2 regions of the Paenibacillus sp. MT86 genome follow, and region 2 is predicted to be linked to the other one. Evidence: a T-box and tRNA genes for the amino acid it is inferred to sense, from the RefSeq annotation. Region 2 holds a T-box; the other holds one or more tRNA genes.

Region 1 (4,421 bases), 1.5 Mb from region 2:
AAATCGGCATTCTGGTGAACGGTTCGTATGCCGGCGAGCCTGGCGGACAGATCATCAATGGACGTCTGTATCTGCCGTTCAAAACGATCAGCGAATACATGGGCGTTCAGGGACAATGGAATCCTTCCTTGAAAACACTGAGCATGACACAGAAGAAGCTGAATGACATTACCATTAAATCGGTTGCGCTCAAGAAGAATATTCAGGGCGTAGACGCTGTTGTGAACTATCCTGTAATCAACGGACTCGATAATGCGGAGGTCCAAGCCGAAATCAACAAAGTGTTGAAAGAAAATGCGTCCGGCGTAATCACCGGCGCGGAAGGAAACGCCGAGGAATTCCCGCCGTCGGAATCCAGTTTCCCTTACGAATTCAGCGGTGACTTCGTGGTCCATTACAACCAGAACGACATCCTGAGCATTACGGCGTATGATTATTCGTACACCGGCGGTGCCCATGGCATGACCTTCCGTAAAAGCTTCACGTTCTCCTTGAAGGACGGCAAGCAAATGAAGCTGGGCGATTTCATCAACATGCAGGGCAAGAACAAGCAGAAGCTGAACAACCTTGTGCTGAGCAAGATGAAGAAAGAGGGAGGTTACCTCGGCGGTTTTGAGGGAGTGCCTGCCGATGCCGACTTCTATGTGAAGGATAACGCGGCGGTGCTGTACTTCCAGCTTTATGAATACACCGCCTATGCCTATGGATTTCCTGAGTTTGAGCTGAAGCTGAAAGAGTGGAAGTAAGAGTATATCATAGGCGGTTTGTGTAAACTGTAATACTAAATTTCATACTATAGCTTGTTTAGATACATGATGCTGTCCTGATGTAACATTGTGCTGGAACCCGTTGCGATAAATCCCCTGATCAATTGAGCGTGGAGCATATACTCCTGCGCCCTATGATCAAGGGGATTTTTTGTGTATCTCACCATAGGCGTACCCTTTTTCCCCTCCCCTCAAGTTAAGACAGGCCTTTTAGGAGGGGGATGGCCTTACCGTCTTTATGTTTTATTGAAAAAATCGTACCGAAGTGAGAGTATCCTTGGAGGAGCAACGCGTTCGCCTTTGGAATCGGGAAACCTCCTTATTTAATCATTCATGTTTCCCGATTTCAACAGCGACCGAAGGGGATACTCTCACTATTTAGTATTCGAAGTTTTCGATGAATCCAGCGGATAAGAAAAGGCAGGCACCGGATAACGGCGCCTGCCCTTTACTTCATTTCTTTTATAAGCCTTGCGGCGGTGTGTTTTCCAGTACTTGATCGATCAGGCCATACTCTTTGGCTTCGTCAGCCGTCATGAAGTAGTCGCGATCCGTGTCCTTCTCGATGCGCTCCAGCGGTTGGCCGGTGCGTTCGGACAGGATGCGGTTCAGCTTGTCGCGCATTTTGAGAATGCGGCGGGCACGGATTTCAATATCCGTGGCTTGACCTTGTGCGCCGCCGAGCGGCTGGTGAATCATGATCTCGCTGTTAGGGAGACCGTAGCGTTTGCCTTTGGCGCCTGCGTTAAGCAGGAATGCGCCCATGGAAGCAGCCATGCCGACACAGATCGTCGAGACGTCTGGCTTGATGAACTGCATCGTATCGAATATCGCCATACCTGCGGTAATGGAACCGCCAGGGCTGTTGATGTAAAGATGAATATCCTTCTCGGGATCCTCAGCCGACAAGAACAGCATTTGGGCAATGATGGAATTGGCGACCACGTCATTTACGTCGGAGCCGAGGAAGATAATGCGGTCTTTCAGCAATCTGGAATAGATGTCGTACGCCCGCTCACCGCGGTTGCTTTGTTCAACGACCATAGGTATAAAACTCACGTGGAAAACCTCCTCTTAAGTACCTCATATAAATACTGTTACCGTATTACCCACATGATAAACAATTTAAATCAAAAAGTCAAAGAAAGTCAAACTATTGAGTAAAAAAAAGAGCCGTTATGGGCACTTTAGGGTAATCAGTATAGAGAATAAATGTTATAATGGCGCGCCCGCGAGGAATCGAACCTCGATCTCAGGCTCCGGAGGCCTACGTCATATCCATTGGACCACGGGCGCACAAAAATCAGCAACGAAGTTGATTATACCGCATCTATTTCAAAAATACAATAGCGGACAAAACTTTGTTCCTATTATATAGACGAGCCGGTAGTTGGCCATAATGTATAAGAATGCCTGGGGTAGAGAAATATACTTTCGGACACTTGCAACCGGCATGATTATTGGTTAGAATAAGGGTGGGACTTAAAAAGTTTAACTGGGACATTTTACGACCAGGTAGGAGAGCCGAGACGAAGTTTGCAGGAGTGGAATGCATGCGTAACCTATTAGAAATACAAGAGCAACTTCTGCCGGATCTGATGGACACACTTAAACGAAGGTATACCATCCTTCATCAGATCAAGTTGTCCGGAATTGTTGGCCGAAGAACACTGGCTTCATCGCTATCGATGACCGAGCGTGTTCTCAGAGCAGAGACTGATCTTCTGAAAGCGCAAGGGCTGATCGAGATTGAAACGCTCGGCATGCGGATCAGCGGCTCAGGGATATGCTTGCTGGAGGAGTTGGAACCGGTCATGAATGAGTTGTTCGGACTGGTTGAACTGGAAGAGAAGATTCGTCAGGCTTACGGGCTTCGTAAAGTGGTCATTATTCCCGGTGACAGCGAGTCATCTCCGGAAGTCAAACGTGAGCTTGGCCGGGCCGGAGCAAGAACGCTGCTTAACTTTGTCCAGGATGGAGATACGATTGCCGTAACAGGCGGCTCCACGCTCGCCGAAGTGGCAGAGCAGATGTCCTCTTTGCCTGGCGGCGAACCGTTGACAAGCACTTGGTTTGTGCCGGCGCGAGGCGGCCTCGGGGAGAGCATGGAGATTCAAGCGAACACCATCGCTTCCAAAATGGCTAAGCGCGTTGGTGCTGAGTACCGATTGCTTCATGTACCGGATCTGCTCAGCGAGGATGCTTATCAATCGTTGGTTCAGGATCAGCACATCCAGGAGATCGTGGATGTGATCAGGCGCAGCCGCGTCATTATTCACGGCATCGGGGATGCCATGGAGATGGCCAGACGGCGGAAGCTGGATGAAGGCTCTATCCGGAACTTGCAGGCAGATGGCGCGATCGCGGAATCCTTCGGCTATTATTTCAGCGAAGATGGCGAAGTTGTCCACAAAATGCTTACCCTTGGACTCCGGCTTGAGGATATTATGCGGACGGAGACCATCATCGGCATTGCTGGAGGGCAAGGCAAGGGCAAAGCGATTCACGCGGTGCTGAAATTCGGACACGAGGACATTCTCGTTACGGATGAAGCCGCAGCATTGGAAGTCGAGAAGGAAATTGACGCCGGCATCTGAGTCCGCGGGCGTACAACAGATTTTTCATTTTTTGTTGTCTTGATTGGCTTAACGGCCAATCTTGAATATATAAATTTTACAAATATGGAGGGAACTACTCATGGTTAAAGTAGGTATTAACGGTTTTGGACGTATTGGACGTAACGTATTCCGCGCTGCGCTGAACAACAGCGAAGTTGAAATCGTGGCAATCAACGATTTGACGGACGTAAAAACGCTGGCACACCTTTTGAAATATGACACGACTCACGGCAGACTGAATGCAACTGTTGAAGCTAAAGAAGGCGCACTCGTTGTAAACGGCCGCGAAGTGAAAGTATTCGCTGAGCGTAACCCTGAAGCATTGCCTTGGGCTGAGTACGGCGTTGAAATCGTTGTAGAATCCACTGGTATTTTCACAGCGAAAGACAAAGCTTCCGCTCACTTGAAAGGCGGCGCTAAGAAAGTTATCATCTCCGCTCCAGCTACTGACGAAGATATCACCATCGTTATGGGCGTTAACGAAGACAAATACGATGCAGCTAACCATACTGTAATCTCCAACGCTTCTTGTACAACAAACTGCTTGGCTCCTTTTGCTAAAGTTCTTGACGAGAAGTTCGGTATCGTTAAAGGCATGATGACTACGGTTCACTCCTACACGAATGACCAGCAAGTGCTTGATCTTCCGCACAAAGACCTGCGTCGTGCTCGTGCAGCTGCCGAAAACATCATTCCATCCACAACGGGTGCTGCTAAAGCGGTTAGCCTCGTTCTGCCACAATTGAAAGGCAAATTGAACGGTATGGCAATGCGTGTACCTACGAAGAACGTTTCCGTAACGGACCTCGTAGTTGAGCTGTCCCAAAACGTAACCCTTGAAGATGTAAACGGAGCTCTGAAAGCAGCTGCTGAAGGCCCGCTGAAAGGCATCTTGAACTACTCCGAAGAGCCGCTTGTATCCAGCGACTACAATGGCGATCCAGCTTCTTCCACTATCGATTCGCTCTCCACTATGGTAGTTGGCGACAACATGGTGAAAGTTGTTTCTTGGTATGACAACGAGTGGGGCTACTCC
Region 2 (4,421 bases):
CTGGAAGAACAAGCGAAGACGCGGGGCTATCGTTTCTCGCGCCTGGAAACAGGCGAACCGCAGAAGGAATCCGTTCATTTTTACAAGAAGCTGGGGTATGCCCAGATTGAACCGTTTGGCGAATACATCGGGTGCGAATATAGTTTATGTCTTGAGAAGAGTCTGACATCCTAGCCATTTGGTCTTATAATAGAAGAAAAAATATTTTACGAACCCTATCGAGGAGGCATCGAGCATGCAGCTTACTAAAATATCACAGAATACCGCCATTCTATTGGAGCATGCCAGAAAATCGGGGCTGACTTCTTCCGATCTGCTGGAGGCTGTGCGCTCAGGAGACGCAGAGAGATTCCAGATCGCCAATAACGGTCATTTTCACTATGAGGAATTATTCTCTTACGCAAAAGAGCATGGGGAAGATTTGGAGAAAGCCGTTAGCGAGGGGTACCAAATTACGTTTAATACCCGGAACGGGTTGAAGATCTGGCTGGAGGAAGCCTTCCGCATCAGCTCGGAATCCGATTTCAGCGTGGGCGAGGGCATTATTGAAGGATTGAAGCTCCAGAAGGAGCAGTTGGCTCGCTTGAAGGAAGCGCTGGCTGTCAACTGGACCCTGCAGGAAGAGCCGGCGTCAGACGGCGTTCAGGTCAGATTGACCGTCAGAGGATTGCAATAAAATAAGATAGCCACCGTACTTGATCAACATAATAGTACGGTGGCTTTTTTATTAGGCATGATCCGCTCATTCATCAGAGTGAATTTACATCCGGCTCGGAGTAGGCAAACCCAGCACCTCCAGCGCTTCGCCAAGGGTGTTCTTGAATAAGGAAGTGAGCCATACGCGAAATTGGAGCACTTCCTCCTTCGCCTTCAGAATCGGGCATGCCGAGTAAAAATTGTTGAACAGGGAGCACAGCTCATAGGTGAAGTTGCAGATGGCACTAGGAGATAGATCCCGTCCGGCGGCATATAAGGTATCATCCCAGGTGCTGATATGCCGCAGCAGCGCATGTTCCGCTTTTTCCATGGCAGGGAACCGGGCAGGCACAGACGGCGTAACCTCGGCTTCTTGAGCCTTATTAAGCACGCTGAGTGCACGCGCGTAGGAATAGAGCAAATACACCCCCGTATTCCCCGATATTTCAGTGGCCTGCTTCAGATCGAACACCACCTCGGTTTGCAGTGCAAAGCGAAGCAGGTAGTAACGGATGGAGGCGGTTGCGATCGCATGGCTGGACAAACCGTTTTTATCGGATCGGGTGTCCTCGATGACCTTGGCTACTTGATGAATAAGCTCGGTGATTTTGATTCCGATTCCCTGACGTCCGGACATCGCATAGGATGCCTTACCGTCGGAAGTATCGATGCCGAGATCCGCTGCAGCGGAAGGGCTTAACGAGACGACGCCGTAACTGACATGGCGCAGCTTCTCAGCCTCTTGTTGGAAGCCCAGGCCTTCCAAAGCCTGCTTCACCATCGCCTGCGGGTACTGCTGCCTGTAATCAATGACGTTGATGACCATGTCCGCTTTGCCGTAAGAACGCTCCTCGCCGTGCGAGCTCGTCGTCCAAACCTCGTCGGTGAATTTTTTATATACAAAATCATTGGAAAGCACGCCGTATTTCCACAAGTGGTAGGCGATGTCCTTGGCGGTGTAAGTCAGGATGCCATTGGAGCGCACCAGCACTTTATCGATGCTGTGGTCCGACTCCGCCTCGTCTCCGGCTTCGGTTCCTGATTGCTTGAGCACCCAGCAGCCTGCAAGTTTACCCTCGGTTTCCTGATGGAAAAGCGGGGTATTCTTCAACAGCTCGAACGCGGACGCCCAGAATCCCTCCCTAACAATGCTGCTCTCCCATACAAGCAGATCGTATTCAATGCCGAACTGCTTCATCTCCTCAAGATGCTCCTTAACGATTCGCTCGGCAACAAGCAGTCCAATCCAGGAAAGGTTCTGATTGCCCTCTTCCAGTGCATGCAGAACCTCGGTCCGATGCTGAACCAGCCCCGGCTCCCTTTCGTAGGCTTTATTGGTGCTTGAATACACGTCCCAGCAGTAATCGCCGAACCGGGCATGCTCCTTCGTCAGCGGCGTGTGGAGCAAGCCGACCACCGTATCCGCCAGCTGATTGCCCAGGTCGTCGATATAATTATGCACCTCGACCTCGTAACCCAGCTTCCTCATCAATCTCACGAGCGTATCTCCGATACAGGAATTTCGAAGATGCCCGATATGGGCGGACTTATTCGGGTTGATGGACGTGTGCTCAATGACGATCTTTTCGTTAGCTGCCGGGGGGAGTTCAAAATGGTGGCTCGCCCAATACTCCCAATCGATGCGCAGATTCATAAAGCCCGGAGCGACAATCTCAGTCGAGCGGACGAGCTGTTTGTAGGATGCGTCCTGCTCCAGCTCGGCTTGGATCAGCTCGGCGATTTGCAGGGGAGCCTTGCGGAGCACCTTCGCAAGCTGCATCGCAACGTTGGTTGCGTAATCCCCATGCTCCATGCTGGCAGGCTGCTCGATCCGGATCGGAGTGGACTCCGGCAGTTTGGTGCCGTAAGCTTCGCAGACCTGGTTCACGGCTTGTTGAAGGCTCGAAATAATCTTATGACTTAACACGGTAAATCCCCCTTTAAAAAATAAAACGACTCGGAAAACCAAAAAAGCCCTCATCTCCAAAAGAGACGAGGACTTGTGCTCGCGGTACCACTCTTGTTGTTAAACCCCGCAAGGGTCTAACCACCTTCATACGATAACGGCGTAAGCCGGGGCTCCCTACAGCATGTTGCTTCGGAAGGCCATCTCCTGGGTCCGCTTCACGGCCGACTTTGTACCGGTTTCCACCCTCCCGGCTCGCTTGGACTAAAGTCAGTGCAGTTACTCTCCCAATCAACGAAAATAATATTCTCAAGTTTTTTCATATTATAACCATTCTATTTAGAAAAGCAACCCCCCAATGGCTAAATCTTTTCTGCAAATACTCGCAGACGCCGGTAATCCGCGCAGAAAGCATCCTCTTGCCATAGCGTCGATTGAGCAGCTAGGCTGATGCGAGCGATCGCTTCTTCCTTCGATTCAGCCGAGAATCCGGCAAAAAAGCAATCGCCAAAATGCAGCAGCCAATGCTTTATGCCGTCCTTGCCTTCGGATAATCGCGTGGGACGGTCGAAATGATGGGCGAGATGCACGCGGAACCCTTGGGCTTCAAGCAGGCTGGCATACTGCCCAAGACTAGGAAAATACCACGGATTCCGGGCGTCCGCATCGATTCGATAATGATCGGCGAACACGGTTTTCAAGGCTTGGTAGATGCCGTCAATATTCCCTTTGCCTCCGAACTCGGCAACGAATCGGCCGCCGGGCTTAAGGGCTCCATGTACGGAGCGTACCACGCCTTCAGCATCCCTCATCCAGTGCAAGGCCGCGTTTGAGAAGACGGCATCGTATGGCGTTTCGGTTTCGAAGTTCTCGCCATCCCCGGTCAGAAACGGAAGTCCAGGATATTTGCTTTTGGCCCGCTCAATCATCTCGCTGGAATAATCCATGCCGGTTACATGTGCGCCCGATTTGGATATTTCATGAGTCAAGTCGCCGGTTCCGCAGCCGAGATCGAGAATCCGTTCTCCGGGTTGAGGCGCCAGCAGCTCTGCAGCTCCTTTTCCATAAGCAGATACAAACGATAGCTGTCGATCGTAATCGTAAGGTTTCCATACTTGCTCTGACATAACAACACCCCTCCACGCATGATTTATCCTCATTGTGACATGATCGGCTTATAATTAGAAATATATAAATTCGATAACACTGATAGGTTTAACTAATAAGAGGAGGAACAAAAAGCCGCTTTGTCAGCGGTTTTATGCAGAGGACTATTTAACGGCAACAAGAAGCGCGCCAACGGCAATGAGTGCAACGCCGGCTGCGTTAATCCAGGAGATCTTCTCACCCAGAAACACAAAGGCCAGGATCACGGCAATAACCACGCTCAATTTATCGATAGGACCTACCTGCGATACTTTGCCGTATTTTAACGCCAGAAAATAAAACAGCCAGGACAACGCGCCCGCGATGCCGCTGAGCACTATAAAGCTGAGTGCCTTTTTCTGAACCAGAATTTCTCCGAGCTCCGAGAATTTCCCCTGAACCGCTACGACCCCCAGCAGAAACAGGGCCATAATGACGGAGCGAATGGCTGTTGCCGAATTGGCATCGATGTTCTGCAGGCCTATTTTTCCGAAAATGGCCACAAGTGCCGCCGTGACTGCCGACAGCAATGCGTATACAAGCCATAATGGCATGCGTACCTCTCCTTTTCGACAAGATAAAGTCTCTGATTAATGTACCGGATTCCTTTATAATAGTATAGAGCAATTTGAAGGATCTCATGAATGTTCAAAGGATTGAACGACTTGGAAAG

Evidence for each region. A T-box is a leader RNA that pairs with one kind of tRNA and senses whether it is charged. The one in region 2 lies ahead of AC3RCL_RS07460 (arginine--tRNA ligase), so its partner is inferred to be a tRNA-Arg.
Region 1: it has a tRNA-Arg gene. The T-box ahead of AC3RCL_RS07460 (arginine--tRNA ligase) is inferred to sense a tRNA for this amino acid. The anticodon was not compared.

The regions. Positions count from the first base shown of each region.
Region 1 is NZ_CM179499.1:211,737-216,157, forward strand. It holds gene AC3RCL_RS01035 (PdaC/SigV domain-containing protein) at 1-746, shown strand, start outside; gene clpP (ATP-dependent Clp endopeptidase proteolytic subunit ClpP) at 1,230-1,826, opposite strand; tRNA gene AC3RCL_RS01045 (tRNA-Arg) at 1,989-2,063, opposite strand; gene AC3RCL_RS01050 (sugar-binding transcriptional regulator) at 2,321-3,364, shown strand; gene gap (type I glyceraldehyde-3-phosphate dehydrogenase) at 3,465-4,421, shown strand, end outside.
Region 2 is NZ_CM179499.1:1,739,762-1,744,182, forward strand. It holds gene AC3RCL_RS07450 (GNAT family N-acetyltransferase) at 1-174, shown strand, start outside; gene AC3RCL_RS07455 (hypothetical protein) at 236-676, shown strand; gene AC3RCL_RS07460 (arginine--tRNA ligase) at 761-2,623, opposite strand; T-box leader at 2,682-2,906, opposite strand; gene AC3RCL_RS07465 (class I SAM-dependent methyltransferase) at 2,965-3,729, opposite strand; gene AC3RCL_RS07470 (EamA family transporter) at 3,874-4,302, opposite strand.